DNA from 3 places in the Paenibacillus sp. FSL K6-0276 genome. Region 1 is predicted to be linked to each of the others. Evidence: riboswitches for the same ligand, from Rfam matches in the RefSeq annotation. Region 1 holds a riboswitch; each other region holds the start of a gene.

Region 1 (2,205 bases):
AGCGATATGCTCATTTTGAAACATCTGACGAGAAAATTAATTCTCTAATTCGGATTTCACTTTCGTGATTTCCTACTCACTCGTTGTTCAGTTTTCAAAGATCAAGTTCTCGTTGACGCCGTTTAATGTCTCAGCAGCAACTCTTATAATATATCACGTTACTCTCAGTAATGCAAGCTTTTTTTCGAAAGCCGTTTATCAAACTCTCTCAAAACTGCCTGTACGCTGTCTAACAACGCTTAACTATAATAACCTATCTATTCATAGAAAAGCAACCCCTAATAGAAAATAAACAACCAGCTTAATCATTAAGCTGGTTGTTTATTTAATAGAGTTATGATTCTAGCAATGCAAATTAATAGTATTTTGCTGCAGTATATTTACTTGAAGCCTTAATGAAATCCGAATTCTTTTTACTCTTCGCTGCCGATGCATCTACCGTGGTATCAATAGTAACCCATTTCCCATCCATCAATACTTCATTCCATGCATGGTATTGCGTAACGTAGCTAGTATTCCCCATCACCAATTTAGCAGGAACATCTACACTCCGTAGCATTGCGGCAAAAAGAGAAGCATAATCATAGCAGATTCCTTTTTTAGTATTCAAAGTGTTATTAATGTTCGGAATGTAATCAGTCGTTACGTTATTAGCAAGAGAATAATCGTACTGTACATTAGCAATTACATAGTTATAGATTGCCTTAACTTTTTCTTCGTCTGTTGTTTTGCCTTGTGTAAGCTCTTTAGCCTTAACGATCGCTTTATCAGAAGAACTCCATTTCACATTCTGAACGGAGCCCAAATATACGGAATTCGAGTCATTCATAGTTAAATCTACTACTTCAGAATAGAGAGCTTTGTATTTATTACCCGTTGTGTTCTCGAGAACAGAAACTTTATAAGTCCCATTTCCTTGTTGCAAAGGGAAGTCCTCAGCTTGTCCAGAAGCATATAAATTATATGTATAGCTACTGTTATCTTTTGTGATCATAAGTTTAATTCTTTTATCCTTTGGAATATCGTAGTTAATCCCGATTACACCTTGATCCAATTTCGATGTATTCAACCAGTTCGAATCTACACTCGCGGCTTGAGCTGTGCTTACCGGAACCGAAGTAATCAGTACGAACAGCGCCACCATCATAAAATAAACTTTTTTCACGGATAAAACCCCTTTCGGTAGCTGGCTGCCATCCTTTCGGGAAGGCCCTTTAGCTTTGCGTCCCTACCTTTCGATAGGTTTGCCGTTATCGTATAAGCTCTATCTGTCCTAATTTCACTAGACAAATTAATAGAATCAACCAAGTAGAACTATGAATCTAAAATCCTTACATATTTTATAAAAACAAAAAAAGCCTCTTCATTCGGTAACTGGCTGCCATCCTTTCGGGAAGGCCCTATAGCTTTGCGTCCCTACCTTTCGATAGGTTTGCCGTTTATCGTGTTTAGCTTTTATAATATTATACTACCATATTTATCCTCGTAAACAAGAACAAAATTACTAGATTTGCCATTATTTTATAATTATTCCTCTGTATTTGAGTTCTCTTGTCATTTCTCATCTACTATTAGGAAAGCTTGGCATGAACAATCAAACGATGTGTAGGATCTACTAGTGGGTCACACGTAATTAGGGTAAGAATCTTATCCTTGTTATTCCCATCAAGAACAGATATATCACTTGGATCTACAACTGAAATATCATAAACCTCGTAATTATATACCTGATCGCTCGTCTTTACCGTGATCGTATCCCCAATAACAACCTCATTCAATCTATTAAACAATCTGCCCGTAGTTCTAGCTCTATGAGCTGCTATTGCGGCATTTCCTATTTCTCCAATTGGAGTCGTTTCTTTCATATGGGCCGCCGCGTGTTTCATATTCGCTTTAGTAGCCCCTTCTAATACAGGTAGCTTCAGATCAATCTTATCGATCTCAATTAATGCAATTACCTTGCCACCAACTTCAATTTCTGGTTCTGGCTTTTCTGTTTCTTGAGGCTGTGCCTGTGCATCTAGAACCGATTCCTCTGCTAATAGCTGAGTAACTTCGGCATATCTGCTCTTCAGATCAGGCAGTGGAGTACTGTCGCTGGTGCTCAGTTCAGCCGATTCTAACAGCTTCTCCTGCTGCCAGTCGTTATACCATTCGTTGGCTTTTGGATAAAGCATGATAAGGATCCCCGCCAGTATGAGCACA
Region 2 (2,205 bases), 450 kb from region 1:
CCTCTTACGTTACTTCCAACTGGAAATGGAATAAGGGCAAATGGGAACTGATCGGTAAAAAAATTACAAAGCCAAAGAATGAATCGAATTCGTCTAAGGACAATGTGAAAAGCACGATTTACAAAAATTCCGAAGCAAACTTCAGCGTAGAAATTCCTTCTTCCTGGAATGGCAGCTATAAGGTGCGCGCTGAAAAGTCCGACAGCATGTACCCAACGGCTAAGCATGTCGTTTACTTTGATTACACAACGAAGGATAAAAAAGATTCCCAAACGTTAATTGCAATCTCTGTTTTTGCACAGAACGATTGGAATAAGCTTTCCGATGATGACAAGAGTCAAATCGGAGGTACAATTGCTGAGGAAAACGGTATGATATATGTAGTTACAACACCTCAATCCAACCCGTTTGACTCTCAATCGGCCGACGGGAAAAAGTTTGATCAAATGTACGGTGATTTGAACCTGGAAAAAGCTTTTTCGATTCTAAAAAAATAGCCCTATGAACGGTTAAGCCTGCCTCCACCTAATTAACCCGACCTTATGAGGTCGGGTTTTCATCTTGAGCTTGTGGGCATGTACTGGCTGGAAGATCCAAGTAAGAGACGATACACTAGTAACAGAAGCAAGATCGTTTGAGATATATCAAAACAAGCCCGATCGGCTTGTTCCTGTGTAAAGAGGATCTTTAGAAAAATAAAATCATGGATACTTTCAATTATTTCGATTGAAATTTGTGAACAATTTCTGAATATTATGAAAATCTTTCGCTTTTTTTATTTACATAAATAGACATTCATATATACATGGTATATATTGGTTGTAGTATTTATATACTATTTTTCGACACCTTCTGTGTACTCTATTATTTGGGGTATATCTGCACTAACGACAATTACATAATTTTGATACACTATTTGGCACACTAATCGAAAGGTTAGCTCGCAAAGTTTAGGAATCTAAGAGTCTATGACTTATGATCGTCCGGCCGCAATTAACATCGTTAATGCAGTCGGGCGTTTTTGTGTTGAGAGGAACTAAATATAAGATCAAGGAGGGAGATTTTGAGAAGGGGTTTACAAGGAAAGAAGAGGGGGTGAATGGGTAGATGAGTAAAAAAATTACAGCGATCCTGCTGATCGTTGTCGGAGTCATGTTCATGGTATTACCAAAAATGACGGAGATGTATCGCGATTATCAGCAGGAACAAATATTAAAGGAATGGCAGGCTATTCTTCATAATATTGACAGCACGGAAGAACCTATGGAGCAAATGCAGAAAGGAACCGTGAAGCTCACAGCTACCCTCCCCACAGCTCGAGGCAGTGAAGACGATAAAACAGTCAATTCTCAAGAAGATGACGCTGCAGAAGGAATTCTGACGATTGGAAACATAGATTTAACGCTTCCCATTCTTCATGGAGCAACGCAAGAAAACATGAAAAAGACCGTCGCCAGTATCGTGAATACGGGTAAGGCGGGCGAAGTCGGAAATTATGCGGTAGCCGGTCACCGAAGTCGGACATATGGGAGAAATTTTAATAGGCTGGACGAACTGACTTTGGGGGATCACATCGAGGTTGATAATGGAAAAGAGCAGTTCGAGTACACAGTAACGGAAAAGTTATATGTCAAGCCAGATGAGGTTTGGGTACTGGAACCTAACGGTAAGGATAAGGAAATTACACTGGTCACTTGTGATCCGATTGTAAACCCTACCCATCGTCTGATTATTAAAGGAAAAATAGTAGAGTAGACTCAAGGTAACTTGGGAGAAAACAGAGATTCGGAGGTTAGTTAGTATGAATATACAGTTAAAAAGAGTATTTTCAACTTTTTTAATTCTTATGATTTTTATGGTTACTTTAGGTCAGAGCATTGTTCCTTTAATAGCAAATGCAGAAGAATTAAATACAACAGGATTTGTTGATAGTTTTAAGATTGACAAAACAACACTAAATTACGGTGAACAGACTCAAATAACAGTGAATTTTAGCGATAAATCCGGAAATAAGATGAAGGCTGGAGACACACTGACCTTAACGTTACCTCAAGAATTACAAGGATTTACTGGATTGATCCCATTAAAGAATGAAGAAGGGACTGATTTTGGTACTGTTAAAGTAACGACTACAGAAGTGATATGCACATTTACTGATGTGGTTGAGAACCTTGAAAATATTAGAGGACATTTTTATTTTAAAGT
Region 3 (2,205 bases), 2.6 Mb from region 1:
CAGAACTTGAAAATTGTCATGGCACAGGTAGCCTCTTCGTCCAATGAACTAGCTCTTGGTGCAAATGAGATATCTACGGATATCGCTGAAATGACAGAATCTATTAAAGATATTGAGAATAAAGTATCCAATTATACGAACTCAACGAAAGAAATGAACAGACGTTCGATACATACCTTAGAACTTGTTGAACAAGGACGCCAATCCGTTGATACTCAAGCTGAAGGCATGCGTAAAAACATACAGGCTACTCAAAAAGTCGCTGACACCATCGAAGCCCTTTCTCAAAATGCTCGCGGAATTACGATGATCACAAAGACCATCACAGAGATCGCTGAGCAGACCAACCTCTTATCGCTTAATGCTTCCATCGAAGCTGCTCGTGCCGGAGAACATGGTCGAGGATTTGCTGTTGTCGCACAGGAGGTTCGTAAGCTCGCTGAGGAATCAACGGCTTCAACGAAGGAAGTCTTTGGCTTAGTTCGGAGCATCGAAACTGATATTAAACAAGCGATTGACAATATCGCTATCAACGAAGAAGTCGTACAGGTACAGAATGAGATGATCACTCAATCTGCTCATATCTTTGCTCAAATTGTGCAAAGTGTGCAGTATATTACCGAACAGATTTCTTCCTTCTCTGCTGAAAGTGATCTTATGTTGGAAAGTGCCTTGAAAATCTCAAGCGCAATAGAGAATATCTCTGCGATCACGCAGCAAACTGCTGCCGGCACCGAAGAAGTATCAGCCGCTATGAATGAACAAATCAATGCCCTGCAATCCGTCGCAGAAGAAACTGAGAAAATGACTCAGGCTGTGTTTAATCTACAGAAGACGATCCATATTTTCAAGTTTTAAATAACTTTAAAATTGTGTAAACAAATCCAAAAACCGCTCCTAAGTTTTGACTTAGGGGCAGTTTTTTTATATCTATTATTTCATAGGTTGGACAAGATTTTCGTCAAAATTCGAGTTAATTTGCGAGAATATATTGACAAAGGATCTCTAGGAATATATTGTAAAGGAAAATTCTTCTTATAAATTTTAAATTAATATTGGCAAAATCTTCGAAAGAGGATGACGCAAAACCATGGATCTACAGCCTCATTTTAATCCGAGGCCATGACAGCCAGGTTGCTGAAAACCAAGACGACTGAACTATTGTTCAGTCTCTATGGCGATTTATGCTACCAACCTGTGCCCTATTTCAGAGCACAGGTTTTCTAATGTTTGATTTCAAAATAACAACTTGTGAGGTGTATTTTTTGAAGACAGTCGCAGATTACATGTCGGAAGCACTACGGAACCTTGGTGTTACCCATTCCTTTGGTATTATTGGCAAATCCATTTGTCCTATCGTTCTTAAAATGGTAGATTACGGTATTGAATTTATTCCTGGGAGACATGAAAGCAGTTCCGGCTTCGAAGCAGCTGGGTATGCGCTGAAAACTGGAAAACTAGGTGTGGCTTTTGGTACTTCTGGTCCTGGTGGAACAAACCTATTAACTGCAGCAGCACATGCTAAGGCCAACAACTTACCTGTCCTATTTATTACCGGCCATCAATCTATTAAAGAGCTAGGAATTCCCCAATGTCAGGACTCTTCCTCTTTTCTAGCTGATTTAGCTGATATGTTTAGACCAGCCACCTTATATAGCAAACTTATTGAACGTGGTGATCACTTTAGCACGATCTTTAATCATGCCATATCCATTGCTTTAAGCGGTAATCGCGGTCCAGTTCACCTTTGTATCCCCTTTGATGTACAAACGGAATTGCTGGAGGAATGTAATATTGTAATCCCTGAACGCGAATCACTGGTTAGCCACGCTAATATCGACCGCGTACTTGATACTATTAATAACTCAAAGAATCCAATAATTATCGCTGGTAAAGGAGTTAACCGCTCAGGAGCACATCATGAGCTAATTCAATTAGCGGAAACATTTAATATTCCTGTTGTTACATCTCCAGGTGGTAAAGGGGCTATAGCTTGGGATCATCCACTCTATCACGGTCCAATTGGAGTAGGCGGTTGTACCCATGGGGATGACTTACTGAATAAAAGTGATCTATTTATCGTTCTCGGCTCACGTTTAAGTGACATGACTATTTGTAATCTTAAGCGGGAAAATCATCCCACAACATTAATTCAGTTTGATAGCGATCCGACCTTTGTCGGAAAAATATTGTTCTCTAAAACGA

What was found. Region 1 has a riboswitch for cyclic di-GMP ahead of MHH52_RS03225 (transglutaminase-like domain-containing protein). Riboswitches for the same ligand answer to the same signal wherever they lie in the genome.
Region 2: it holds a riboswitch for cyclic di-GMP, as region 1 does, so the genes downstream of both, MHH52_RS01190 (class D sortase) here and MHH52_RS03225 (transglutaminase-like domain-containing protein) in region 1, are expected to answer to the same signal.
Region 3: it holds a riboswitch for cyclic di-GMP, as region 1 does, so the genes downstream of both, MHH52_RS20000 (thiamine pyrophosphate-binding protein) here and MHH52_RS03225 (transglutaminase-like domain-containing protein) in region 1, are expected to answer to the same signal.

What each region holds. Positions count from the first base shown of each region.
Region 1 is NZ_CP150276.1:693,998-696,202, reverse strand. Features, by position in the region: gene MHH52_RS03225 (transglutaminase-like domain-containing protein) at 356-1,165, opposite strand; cyclic di-GMP riboswitch class I at 1,179-1,259, opposite strand; cyclic di-GMP riboswitch class I at 1,367-1,447, opposite strand; gene MHH52_RS03220 (class D sortase) at 1,572-2,205, opposite strand, start outside.
Region 2 is NZ_CP150276.1:245,298-247,502, forward strand. Features, by position in the region: gene MHH52_RS01185 (hypothetical protein) at 1-497, shown strand, start outside; cyclic di-GMP riboswitch class I at 909-995, shown strand; gene MHH52_RS01190 (class D sortase) at 1,108-1,755, shown strand; gene MHH52_RS01195 (Cna B-type domain-containing protein) at 1,802-2,205, shown strand, end outside.
Region 3 is NZ_CP150276.1:4,237,538-4,239,742, forward strand. Features, by position in the region: gene MHH52_RS19995 (HAMP domain-containing methyl-accepting chemotaxis protein) at 1-858, shown strand, start outside; cyclic di-GMP riboswitch class I at 1,048-1,142, shown strand; gene MHH52_RS20000 (thiamine pyrophosphate-binding protein) at 1,257-2,205, shown strand, end outside.